One region of the Mesorhizobium sp. EU05-FHT14A09 genome, then DNA from elsewhere that is predicted to be linked to it. Evidence: predicted binding sites of a transcription regulator. Region 1 holds the regulator's gene; each other region holds the start of a gene.
The links. The regulator LexA, encoded in region 1, represses DNA repair genes until DNA is damaged. The targets are predictions, from matches to a motif close to TGTTCNNNNTGTGTTCNG.

Region 1 (3,271 bases):
AGAACTCCTCGACATTGCCGGCGCCCTGGATCGCTTCGACATTGACGACGGTTTCACCGTCGGTGCTCCTGGCGAGTGTGCTCCACAGAAAGCCCTTCTGGCGTTCGGCGACGTAGTGCACGACATCCTGGATGATGGCGAAAGCTTCTTCCTGCTTCCCCGGATGGGCATGGATAACGTTGACCACGAAGGTCGTCGGCTGCGGTGAGGCCGAAAAGCCTGCGGTGAGTTTGCTCATGAAAGTCTCCATCTGACGATCGCGGCTGTCTTGCCGCGGCGTCCTCTGGATATTCAGGACAAACAGGCAGATAAATATTCTCGCATTCTCATAACTAACGAAGAAAATTCCGCAATTGGACAGACTTGGAACACTCGGCATCTTCGTGCAGGTCGCGGAAGCCGGAAGCTTTATCGGCGCAGCGCAGCGACTCGGCCTCACTGCTTCCGCTGTCGGCAAAGCCGTCGCGCGCCTTGAAAACGAAATGGGTGCCCGGCTCTTTCACCGCTCCACGCGGAGCATGGCCCTTACTGAAGAGGGAAGCTTCTTCCTTGCGACATGCCGGCGCATCCAATCGGAATACGAACAGGCGCAGGTCCAGCTTTCGAGATCGCAGGTGACCCCGCGCGGGCAGCTTCGTGTTTCCCTCCCGCTCGCGGGCATGCTGTTGATGCCGACAATGTCGGCCTTCATGGAACGATATCCGGATATCAATCTCGACCTCGATTTTACCGACCGGCTCGTCGACGTCATCGAAGAGGGCTTTGATGCGGTGATCCGCACCGGAGATGTCGGGGACACGCGCCTGATGAGCCGCAAGCTCGGCACTTTCCGGCATAAGATCGTGGCAGCGCCGAAATATCTCGCCGAAAACGGCACACCCGAGACGCCGGAAGACCTCCTCAAACACCGTTGCCTTCATCATCGCTATGCGAATTCCGGGCGGCTCGAACCCTGGCCCCTCATGCGCGATGGGCGCGATGTGAAACTCGATCTTCCCGTGACCACCGTTGCGAGCACGCTGGAGCCATTGATCTACCTCGCCGAGCGATCTTTCGGCGTCACTTGCCTGCCGCCATTCGCGGTATCGACCGAACTGGCCCAGGGCAAACTTGTATCGCTGCTGACCGATTATCTTGGCGAAACCGGAACCTTCCGCATCCTGTGGCCAACAAGTCGCCACCTCTCGCCCAAGGTCCGTGTCTTCGTCGACTACATGGTCGAAAATCTGTTTGCTGATTAAGTGCGAGCGGCGCGCCTTCCTGGATTCCACGACGCGACCTCGCGGAACAAGAAGCAGCCATCCCCGCCGTTACGCTGAACAAAGGGTCAACAAATTCATTAAACTTTAAATGGTTGCGGAACACAAATGGAACAGATAGTGTTTGTTCCGGGTTTGTTTTTCTGATTCCGGTTCCGTTCCACGGAGGGTGGCGATGCTGACACGCAAGCAACACGAGCTTTTGCTCTTCATCCATGAGCGGCTGAAGGAAAGCGGGATTCCACCGTCCTTCGACGAGATGAAAGAAGCGCTCGATCTGGCGTCGAAGTCGGGCATCCACAGGCTGATCACCGCTCTGGAGGAGCGCGGCTTCATTCGCCGCCTGCCAAACCGGGCCCGTGCACTCGAGGTGCTGCGCCTCCCCGACTCGATCGCTCCTGGCCTCAATGCGGCCAAGAAGTTTTCACCGGCCGTCATCCAGGGCAGCCTGGGTCGCACGGTACCCAAGGAGCCGCAGCGCCTGCAGGCTCCCAGCAATGACGACGACGCTACCGCCGCCGTTTCCATCCCGGTCATGGGACGCATCGCGGCTGGTGTGCCGATCGACGCCATCCAACATCGAACGCATTCGATTTCCGTGCCGCCGGACATGATTTCGGGCGGCGAGCACTATGCCCTGGAAGTCAAAGGTGACTCCATGATCGAAGCCGGTATCTTCGATGGCGATACGGTCATCATCCGCAATGCCAATTCGGCCAATCCGGGCGAAATCGTCGTGGCTCTCGTCGACGAGGAAGAAGCGACGCTCAAGCGTTTTCGTCGCAAGGGTGCCTCGATCGCGCTGGAGGCTGCCAATCCCGCCTACGAGACCCGCATTTTCGGCCCAGACCGGGTCAAGGTACAAGGCAAGTTGGTCGGGTTGATCCGTCGGTATTGAAGCGCGGACCTTAGTCAATTAGCCGGCTATTTATCGTTTTTATGAACGACATCAGCGTTGACGGCAGTCCGGGAAGGTATCTTGTCCGGCCTGCCTTTGGACTTGTACGCCTTTTCCGGCCGCGGCGGTAATCCCCTCGCCTCGCGCGTAAAGCCTCGTTGCATGTGCCAGGGTCGATCCTTGGTATCGAGCGCGAACGAGATATTAGCCGGCTTATCTGCAGAGGCGTTAAACCATACTGCGGCACTGCCGACGCGGGCGAGATCCTGCTTGGTGACAACCACGACTGCGGGATCGTTGCAGGGGTCGGGGGCGGTTGCATCGTCGATGACAATAAGCGACGCAACCGCGCAGGCCGATTTGGCAGACTCGGTGCTGGCGGCCGTCACCACGACGGCACCTGACAGGTGACGGGCAAAGCACAGCCGCCGAGCGCACAGGAATGGCGTTCCGAGGGGCATATCGAGCGCATTTTCAACAGTCAGATCGACGTCACCCGAAACATCTTCGGGTAAGATTGTTGTCTCCAGATTGAGCGCCCTGCGCCAGTTGTCGAACGTAAACGGATTGGGTCGCGCCCTGCTGACCGCTATCTCGTCGCCGCCGATTGGCAGAGCCACAAGGCGCGCGTCCTCGGAGATCAGCACATCGGGTGTTTCGACATTGCCCATCGTCAGCAGACCGGCAAGCGCAAAAGGTAAGGCCAGCAACCGCAACCATGTCGTCGTCATCGCGCCGATGGCGAGCGCGGCGGTGACGAAAAGCACCGATTGCGTCGAAACCAGACCAACACCATCGACAGGCGAGCGCGCGGAAATCCAGTCGGCGATTGCCATCATGACCGTAAGTCCCTTTCCCATCGCATAAAGGAACGGTCCATCGGCGCCAAAGGGCATCGCGAGTGCGCTGAGTACGGCCGCCGGCATGACGACAAGCGAAACCACCGGCATGACGGCCAGATTGGCAAACAGGCTAAGCGGCGACACCCGCTGAAAATGCCAAACCGCGAACAGCGTTGTCGCAAGGCCGGCCACGATCGAGGTTGCGGCCATTGCGCCAACTGCGATCAAAGACTTATGCGCGAGAAAACCAACGAAAGAGCGCGCAGGCGGTG
Region 2 (3,271 bases), on a different contig from region 1:
GTGGCGGCGCGCGAGTAAGGCCGCTTCTCGAGGCCCGTGAAGACGTTCTTGAACTGCACCATGCCGGCGTTGGTGAACATCAATGTCGGGTCGTTGCGCGGCACCAACGGGCTGGAGGCGACGATCTCGTGCCCTTCCTTGCGGAAATAGTCGAGAAAGGTCGACCGGATATCGTTCACGCCACTCATCGAAACTGCCTTTATGGTGAAGCCGCCGGCCGGGCCGGCGGAAATGGACTAGGCCTTTTAGCGGCAGCCTTCCAGCCTGTCCAGAAACAGGAAAAGCCGCGCAACCGCCAGGCTATCGCCCGAAATGCAAACCGCCGGCACAAGGCCGGCGGTCAAACAATGTCACCAGGCAACAGGGCAGACCGCGCCCCTAGCCTTCTGCAGCGTCGAGATCGTTGTCGCTGTCGCCGCCGTTGTCGAGGAACTTCTCCGCGATCAGCCCCGAATTCTGCCGCAGCGCCAGCTCGACCTCCCGGGCAAGATCCGGATTGTCACGCAGGAATTGCTTGGCGTTTTCGCGGCCCTGGCCCAGACGCTGGGAGTTGTAGGAGAACCATGCTCCCGATTTCTCGACAATGCCGGCCTTGACGCCGAGGTCGATCAATTCACCGGTCTTGGACACGCCTTCGCCATACATGATGTCGAATTCAACGACCTTGAAGGGCGGAGCCAGCTTGTTTTTAACGACCTTGACGCGGGTCTGGTTGCCGACGACCTCGTCCCGATCCTTGATCGAGCCGATGCGGCGAATGTCGATGCGCACCGAGGCGTAGAACTTCAGCGCGTTACCGCCGGTGGTCGTCTCGGGCGAACCGAACATGACGCCGATCTTCATGCGGATCTGGTTGATGAAGATGACCATGGTGTTGGAGCGCGAGATCGAAGCCGTGAGCTTGCGCAGCGCCTGGCTCATCAGGCGAGCCTGCAGGCCCGGCAGCGAATCGCCCATTTCGCCCTCGATTTCAGCGCGCGGGGTAAGGGCTGCGACCGAATCGACGACCAGCACGTCGATGGCACCGGAGCGCACCAGCGTGTCGCAGATCTCCAGCGCCTGCTCACCGGTATCCGGCTGCGAGATCAGAAGATTTTCCAGATCGACACCCAGCTTGCGGGCATAGACCGGGTCGAGCGCATGTTCGGCATCGACGAAAGCGCAGATGCCGCCCTTCTTCTGTGCTTCCGCCACCGTGTGCAGCGCCAGCGTGGTCTTGCCCGAGCTTTCCGGTCCGTAAATTTCAATGATGCGGCCGCGCGGCAGGCCGCCGACGCCGAGCGCAATGTCGAGTCCCAGCGAGCCTGTCGGCACCGTGGCGATCTCGACCACCTGCTCGTTGGCACCGAGCCGCATGATCGAGCCCTTGCCGAATGCCCGTTCGATCTGCGACAGCGCAGCGTCGAGCGCTTTTGTTTTGTCCACCGAATTGTCCTCTACAAGCCTCAAGCTATTCTGAGCCATGATACATCACCCCTTGGTCGTCAATGAAGGCCGGACAGTCCGGGATCCCTTGGGATTATGTACTCTTTTTGTTCCGTTTTGGCAAGGCGCATCAACGTTTTGAAAAATATAGTAAATCCGTATTTGTTCTTTTTTTGTTTTACCCACGGCACCCGAAAAGCATTCTGGCGCACGGACATCACATTGACGCGACAAGGCGGTCGCCGATTCGGCACGACCGCACCAACCGACCATAACATGACCAATCGCGGCGCGGTGCCTGCATGAGTCCGATGCCAAGACTATTCGCCATTGGTGGCGCGCATATCGACCGGCGCGGTCAGGTCAGCGGCTCCTATATACCGGCAGCGTCCAACCCCGGCTCAATGCGCGAGGATGTCGGTGGTGGTGTCTTCAATGCATTGCGCACAGTGGTGCGGCGCGGCATCTCCGCTTCCCTGATGTCGGTCCGCGGCGGCGACACAGCGGGCGAGACAGTTGCACGCACGATCGCCCAGGCGGGTATCAAGGACCTTTCGGTCACTTTCCTCGACCGTGCCACGCCGAGCTACACCGCGATCCTCGACAGTGAGGGCGAGCTCGTGGTGGGGTTTGCCGACATGGGGCTCTACGACCTCGCTTTTGCGAAGCAGCTGCGTCGCGCCAACATCCGCGCTGCAATCGAGGTGGCGGAGGCGATCCTGTGCGATGCGAACCTGCCGACTGCGGCGCTCGAAAGGTTGATGGCGCAGGCCGGAGACCGACCGATCTTCGTCATCGCCATCTCGCCGGCCAAGGTGGTGCGGCTCACATCGCTGTTCGAGCGGCCGGCCCTGGTCTTCATGAACCGCCGCGAGGCAGCGGCACTGACCGGCCTGTCACGCGAAGCGCCAGAGAAAGAGCTGGTGGCAGGTCTGAGGGGGATCGGCATGCGTGGCGGCGTGGTGACGGCGGGAGACCGCCCCGCGCTCGGCTTCGACAAGGACGGCGCCTTTTCGATTACCCCGCCCCCGCCGAAGGCGGTCATCGATGTGACCGGCGCGGGCGACGCGCTGGCCGGTGCCACCACCGCGGCCCTGCTGCGCGGCCTGCCGTTGCGCCTCGCCTTGCGCGAAGGCGTTGCCGCCGCGGGGCTCGCCATCGAAAGCCCGCTCGCCGTGCCTGACTTCACCCAGGCATCCTTTGCCGCAGCCCTGGCCCTTGTGCCCGACGCGCAGGAAGTGGCATGAGGGCGGCATATCCCCCTGTTGAACGGCTGTTCGCCAACTGCGTGACGCCGACCGGAGACTTCTCATGATCCTCGAAACCGCCCGCCCCTATATCGATATCCATGGCCCCGTGGCCGAGGCGCTGAAGGCTGGGCGGCCGGTGGTGGCACTGGAATCGACCATCATCACCCACGGCATGCCCTACCCAGACAATGGCGCGATGGCGGCCAATGTCGAAAAGATCATTTCGGATGAAGGGGCGGTGCCTGCGACGATCGCTGTCGTCAATGGCCGCATCAAGATCGGGCTGTCCGACGGAGAAAGGGAATCGCTCGCCATGACCGGTGACGCGATGAAGCTGTCACGCGCCGACTTCGCCTTCGCCGTCGCGGAAGGACGCACCGGCGGCACGACCGTGGCCGCGACGATGATCGCGGCGCATATGGCCGGCATCAAGGTGTTCGCCACCGGCGGTATCGGCGGCGTGCACAAGGGGGCGGAAAAGAGCTTCGACATCTCTGCCGATCTCGATGAGCTGGCACGCACGCCGGTCATCGTGGTATCGGCAGGCGCCAAGGCCATCCTCGACATCGAAAAGACGCTGGAAGTTCTGGAAACGC
Region 3 (3,271 bases), on a different contig from region 1:
TACTTCGATAATGCAGCGGCCGCGAAACCTGGCGGCAGCCCAGGCTGCCCCCGCCGTCGAAGCGATGCCGGCACGAACGTCGAAGCCCTGGTGGAAGAAGCGGGCCAGGATTTCGTCGAGCATGGCGTGCTCGCCGCCGAACAGGTGCGTGCAGCCGGTGATGTCGAGGAACAGGCCGTCTGCACCGTCCAGCGCGACCAGCGGCGTGTAGCGGTCGCACCAGTCGGCGAGGCTTTCGAGCAGGCGCAGGTCAGCCTGGGCATCGGCCTCGACGACATCGATCTTGGGGTGCATGGCGCGGGCGTCGGCAATGCCCATGCCGGGTTTCAGCCGCAGGGCCTCGGCCCGTTCGTCAAGCGCGGCGATGCGCTGAGCGTTGCGGTCGCGATGGCTGATCACCAACGGGCAATGGCTGGCGGGACGGGAACGCCAGGACCGGCCGTGCCGCTGCCGCAGGATTCGTTCCGCCGGAAGGTAAGGGAACCAGAGCGACAGGATCCTCTGCTTGGTTCTGGATGTCCCATGGCCGTTGATGGATTGCGCCCGCGTGCGTTCGATCCAGGAATGTGCGTTCATCGGGGTTCCACTCCAGTGTGAATTGTCCAGGCTGTGCAGCACGGCTCTTGCCGATGGTGACGGCGATGCCCGGACGGCCGATCGTGCCGTCCAGGGGCCCAGCCAGGGTGTTGCGCAATGTGGCGGGTGCCGGCGCGACGACGAGGCGGACAGGTGCTGCGGTCGGTTCGGCAAAGGCGGCCTGGCGCAACAGGAAGACCGGCCGGCCAGCGGCTTGTGCACGACGATGCAGCCGGCGCGTTGCCGTAAGGTCGAGCCGGTCGGGGTTGCCGCGCAGTTCCAGCACGACTGCGGAGAGTGTGCTCAGGCCCGCCCCTTCCTCGGCGATCCACAGGGCATCGGTGATCTTCGGCCCCTCTGCGTAAAGCAGGTTTTCCGGGGCGATGCCGAAACTGGCTTGGAGACCACGCGCATAGGGAAAGCCCGCCTCGCGGAAGATCTCTGTGGTGCCGACCCACAGGATGGGCGCCGGAGTTGCCGCCGCTTTCAGCAGCAGGCCGGCGAGAGCCAGCGCAAAGCCGGCAACGATGCCGGCATCGCGGGTCTCGGCGCCATGGAACTCGGTCAAGGCAGCCTTGGGCAGTCCGCCATTCAGGGCGGCGTCAAAGTGATCCGCGCCGGTGGCGAGCAAGCCGTGGCTTTCCACCACGCCACCACGGCGCACCAGCATGCGGTCGGCGTCGAAACCAGCCGGCGCCTCAAGGCGATCCGGCAGCGTTCCTTCAATCTTCGCGATCTGGCGACGCAAGGCAAAAACAGTGTCTCGCGCCACGGCGTTTGTCGCCATGTCGGTCGGTGTCCGGTCAACATGTTCCTGTTATGTTCTTATAGATTCCAGAGGGTGGAACGAGAGTCAAGCGGACTCATGGAGAATTTATTCCTCTCCTGTCATGCCGGGCTGTCGGCGGAACGCGACCTGGTAAATCGCCGCCCCAAGGGTCTTTTATCCCTGCCACATGACCTTGACCGAAAAATCGGCACCGTTTTCCCAGGCCGACCTTCGCTTCGGGATCATGCTTTATTTGCCGATTTTACCGCAACAGCCTATATGCCGGGGTCAAAGGACAAAGAATGGCCCGCATCTACAAGACCCGCACCTGGCACAATGAGCTTTCCCCCTCCATCGAGGAGCTTGAGCTGCTGGCGCTGGAAGCCTACGCGCATCTGCCGGAGGAATTCCGCAAGCTGACCGGCGAGATCGTCATCCAGGTGGCCGAGTTCCCGACCGACGAGATCATGGACGACCTGTCGCTGGAAACGCCCTTCGACCTGCTCGGCCTGTTCGAGGGGCGCGGCATCGCCGAGCGCTGGAATCCCGCGACCGGCGAAGGACCGAACCGCATCACGCTCTACCGCCGGGCTATCCTCGACTACTGGGCCGAGAATGAAGAAACGATGGGCGACATCGTCACCCATGTGCTGATCCACGAGATCGGCCATCACTTCGGCCTCTCCGACGACGACATGGAACGCATCGAGGCTTCGGCGGAATGACAAAGGGCGGCGAGATCACTGCGATCCATCTGTATGAAAAGCTCAAGCAGGCCTGGAGCCTGGAAACGTCGAGCGGATGGCGACCCGATAATCCGGCAAGAGGCCAGTGCAGCGTCACCGCTATTGCCGTTCAGGATATCCTCGGCGGCGATATCCTGAAGACCCGGACGCCGGGTGGCACGCACTTCTACAATCGGATCAATGGCGTGAAATGGGATCTCACCATCAGCCAATTCGATCGGCCGATTCCATTTGAAGACCTGCCGTCGGATCGTGCTGAGGCGATGGCCGACACTTCGCCCGCCCAATACGCGCTATTGAGAAAAAACCTCGGCCTTTAGAGCAATTCCAGGAAAAGTGCGTAGCGGTTTTCCGTCCGGAATTGCGTCAAGCAAAGAGTTAGCGACCGCCTACCAGTCGCTCAGCTTGGTTTCGCCGGCCACATAGTCCTGGCCTTCGACATCCTTCACCACGGCCTGGCCGCAGCGCATCACCTTTTCCTTCTTGTCGTAGGCATAGGTCGGTGAGCCGTAGAGGTGCCAGCCCTTGTTCAGCGCGGCTGTCACCTTGTGGCAGAAGGTGGCGTCGTCGATGGCGGTGAGGAAACGGTAGAGGCGCATGGTCCTGTCCTTAAAACGGCTGCCCGATCATGCGCCGATGCTAGAGCGTTTCCGTTTTTACGGAAACGCTCTAGCATTTTGTTTTACGCAATTCCGGACGGAAAACCGTTACACTTTTCCTGGAATTGCTCTAGCAGCTTTCGCCAGCAATTTCTGAGCCTGGACCAAGTGGAGACGTTCCACCATCCGGCCATGCAGGGCGATCACGCCCTTGCCGGCGTTGCCGGGCTCGGCAAAAGCCGCGACGATGGCCCTGGCTTCCGCAAGAGCCTGTTCAGAGGGTGAGAAAGCGGCATTCGCCGCCTCGATCTGTGCCGGATGGATCAGCGTCTTGCCGTCGAACCCCATACCGGCGGAATCCGCGCATTCACGCACGAAACCGTCCGAATTGCGGAAATCGTTGAAGACCCCGTCGAGCAAGGCAATGCCGCCGGCGCGTGCGGCGAGCACCATCTGCATCAGCCAGGGCATCAGATAGCGCCGGTCCGCGGTCGCCAGAACGCCGGTTTCCTTGATCAGGTCGTTGGTGCCGGCAACCAGGCAGCTGAGCCGCGATGCGGGGTCGCGGCCGAGCTCGGCGA
Region 4 (3,271 bases), on a different contig from region 1:
AGTCCTGCGATCAACAAAGCGTTTCGTCAACCGCTCATGTAGCGCGTCGGACAATCTGTCTTCGATTTCCCGTGTCTTTTCTTGCCAGTGTGTCGGATCGGCAAGCCAACCTGGACGATTGGATACAAAAGTCCACGTACGGATCTGCGCGATACGGTGCGAAAGCGTGTCGATATCGCCCTCGGTCGTGTCGGCGCGCCGCACCTGTTCAGCCATGTAGCTCTCATCGACATGGCCGCGCCTAGCAAGATCCATATAGATGGAGGCGATAAGGTCAGCGTGCTGCGCAGGCGCGATCTTGCGGTAGTCCGGCAAGGCGCAGGCTTCCCACAACAGCGCCACGCGCTCACGGTTGATGGCAAGCGCACGGATCTCGCCATCCTTCGACAGGAATTCCAGCGCCTGCGCATCGACGGCTGGCAGGGCGCGGGTCAAGCCTTCCACCGGTGCATTGGTCTCGATCGAGCGCTTCAATGCGTCCAGGTTGGAAAAATCGAAGGACGGAGTGCGCCATTGCAGCACCTTGACCGGCTCGAAATCATGGCCTTCGATCTTCTGGACAAGGTCTTCGTCGAGCGGGTCGACCTGACCGGTGACGCCGAAAGTCCCGTCGCGAAGGTGCCGACCGGCGCGGCCGGCGATCTGGCCGAGCTCCGCTGCGGTGAGGTTGCGGTATTGATAGCCGTCGAACTTCCTGTTCTGGGCGAAAGCGACGTGATCGACATCAAGGTTCAACCCCATGCCGATGGCGTCGGTCGCAACCAGATAATCGACATCGCCGGATTGATAGAGCGCGACCTGGGCATTGCGAGTGCGTGGCGACAGCGCGCCGAGCACCACGGCAGCACCACCCTGCTGGCGGCGGATCAGCTCGGCGATGCCGTAGACCTCGTCAGCCGAGAAGGCGACGATCGCCGAGCGGCGTGGCAAGCGGGTGAGTTTCTTGGAGCCGGCATAAGCGAGATGGGACAGGCGTGGCCGGGTCACCACCGACACGCCCCGGAGCAGCTTCTGCAGGATGCCGTGCATGGTGGCGGCGCCCAGAAGCAGCGTCTCCTGCCTGCCGCGAAGGTTGAGGATGCGGTCGGTGAAGATGTGGCCACGCTCGAGGTCGCCGGCCAGTTGCACTTCATCGATGGCCACGAACGCGGCATCGGTTTCGCGCGGCAATGCCTCCACCGTATGGACCGAATATCGCGCACCGGCGGGCTGGATCTTCTCCTCGCCGGTCACCAGCGCGACCTTGTTGGCGCCGACCTTCTCGCACAGCCGCGCATAAACCTCACGCGCCAGCAGGCGCAGCGGCAGACCTATGACACCGCTCTCATGCGCGACCATTCTTTCGATGGCGAGGTGCGTCTTGCCTGTGTTGGTCGGACCAAGCACGGCCGTGACGTCGCGGCCTGAGAGGATCAGCGGTTCGTTGGGTTTGGGATGGATGTTCATCGGCCCGGAAAGAAGACCTTTTCCCGTGATCGGCGCCGCCCCTGGAGCAATTCCAGGAAAAGTGCGTAGCGGTTTTCCGTCCGGAATTACGTAAGAACCAAAAAGTTAGAGCGTTTCCACGTTTCCGTCAAAAACGGAAACGCTCCAGCGGCGACAGCGCACACATAGGCATTCAAGCGCCGGAGCGAAAGCAGAATGTTCATGGAAGCGTCGCACCCGATCGTCGCATCCAGCCTTTTGCACCGCTGAATTAACGCCCAGAACGAGTCTGGAACGAATCAGCGACGAATCGCTGACTCTTCTCGATTCACGATTCGTTCACGGCTAGATATGGACCCTATACTGCCGAGTCGCACCACATGCTGAATCGGCTAACCGGTCGAATCCTTCGCTGGCAGCGACTGCCGTTAACTTTTGCCGGCAAGAGGCATCCACCTGCTTGCCGGCTTACGAGCAGTGCTATTCAAGCCGCTGAAAAACCAGCATTTTCTTAACTGGTATTAACCAGATTGAGCACCCAATCGCCGATTTTTGTTAACGATCCGACCAAAGCCGGAACGAATCGACGACGAATCGGCTTTCGGTAAAGTTTCCCGGTTTGTTCACCACAACATTTGGTGTTGTACACAGCTTGTCCACCGATGAATCACAGGCTGGCCAGGCGCTTGTTCGTCACGCCACGGACCAGCGTTAACTTTTACGTGCCGAAACGGCACAGGCACTGGCCGGAGGCGCGCCCACAAACCTCTGGGCGTCGTGCTGCCGCAAACCGGGCTGGTGGTCCATTTACAGAAGCGCAGGGCCCCCAATACGGTAGCCGCCAGCATCCGGATACAGTCCCATGGAATCTCAGAATTCGTACCGCGCCTTGATGTCGATCCCCGGCCTGTCGCCGCTCATCCTCGCCGCGACCTTGTCGCGCCTGGCCGGCCGCATGTTCGGCCTCACCCTTGTCCTGTTCGTGCTGGCGCGCTTCTCCTCCCCCGCGCTGGCCGGCTGGCTGACATTTGCAGCGATTGCACCAGGCCTGCTCATCAGCCCTATCGCCGGCGCATTGCTTGATCGTGTCGGCCCGACAACGGCAGTCAGGATCGATCTCATCGCCAGTGCCGTTTTCATCGCCGCTGTCAGCGTCGCCGGCTGGGCGGGATGGGCGAGCCCGCCTGTGCTCTTCGTCCTGGTGATCCTGTTCTCGCTGGCCGGCCCCCTGGGCGCTTCCGGTACACGGACACTGTTGCCACGGCTCGTGCCGTCGCACGCGCTCGATCGAGCCAACGCACTCGATACCGCAGTCTACGCCGTCTCCGATGTCGTGGGCCCCGCACTGGCCGGCTTGACCGTGGCCGTGTTCGGCCCCGAGACAGCGCTCTCGATCATCGCCATTGCCTATGCGGGAGCTGCGGTCTGCCTGTCCTATGTCCAGCGTCTCCCAGGCCTGGCATCGCGCCATACCTCTCTGCTACGCCAGACGGTGGAAGGCATCGAACTGGTGGCGCGGCAGCCGACCCTGAGCGGTCTCGCCATCTCCTATTCTTTCTATCAGATCACCTGGGGCGTGCTCGTCGTGGTGGTGCCGGTGTTCGTCGCCGAACGCTATGCGATGGCGGAAAGCAGTTCGGTGACCGGAGCGCTGTGGGCTGCAATGGGTGTCGCCGGCGGTCTCGGCGCACTTATGGCGGGTCATCTGCGCACCACCGGACGCGAGCGGCATGTCATGGCGATCGGCATGGTCGTCACCGCTTTGGCTGCATGGCCGGTCGCGGCAGAATTCGGACTGGGGGGACTGGCCATCGGCCTGATGATTGCCGGCGTCGTATCCGGTCCA

Region 2: the regulator LexA is predicted to act here: its motif matches at 1,589-1,606, upstream of recA (recombinase RecA).
Region 3: the regulator LexA is predicted to act here: its motif matches at 1,386-1,403, upstream of AC3WTO_RS11590 (ImuA family protein).
Region 4: the regulator LexA is predicted to act here: its motif matches at 1,705-1,722, upstream of AC3WTO_RS13620 (helicase-related protein).

What each region holds. Positions count from the first base shown of each region.
Region 1 is NZ_JBYTDF010000002.1:160,598-163,868, forward strand. Features, by position in the region: gene AC3WTO_RS08095 (antibiotic biosynthesis monooxygenase) at 1-238, opposite strand, end outside; gene AC3WTO_RS08100 (LysR family transcriptional regulator) at 354-1,241, shown strand; gene lexA (transcriptional repressor LexA) at 1,435-2,157, shown strand; gene AC3WTO_RS08110 (ComEC/Rec2 family competence protein) at 2,184-3,271, opposite strand, start outside.
Region 2 is NZ_JBYTDF010000001.1:928,143-931,413, reverse strand. Features, by position in the region: gene alaS (alanine--tRNA ligase) at 1-188, opposite strand, end outside; gene recA (recombinase RecA) at 379-1,464, opposite strand; gene AC3WTO_RS04215 (carbohydrate kinase family protein) at 1,728-2,672, shown strand; gene AC3WTO_RS04210 (pseudouridine-5'-phosphate glycosidase) at 2,737-3,271, shown strand, end outside.
Region 3 is NZ_JBYTDF010000003.1:19,073-22,343, forward strand. Features, by position in the region: gene AC3WTO_RS11585 (DUF6504 family protein) at 1-399, opposite strand, end outside; gene AC3WTO_RS11590 (ImuA family protein) at 353-1,363, opposite strand; gene AC3WTO_RS11595 (metallopeptidase family protein) at 1,648-2,070, shown strand; gene AC3WTO_RS11600 (YunG family protein) at 2,067-2,411, shown strand; gene AC3WTO_RS11605 (DUF1737 domain-containing protein) at 2,481-2,690, opposite strand; gene AC3WTO_RS11610 (HpcH/HpaI aldolase/citrate lyase family protein) at 2,799-3,271, opposite strand, start outside.
Region 4 is NZ_JBYTDF010000003.1:421,214-424,484, reverse strand. Features, by position in the region: gene AC3WTO_RS13620 (helicase-related protein) at 1-1,446, opposite strand, end outside; gene AC3WTO_RS13615 (MFS transporter) at 2,288-3,271, shown strand, end outside.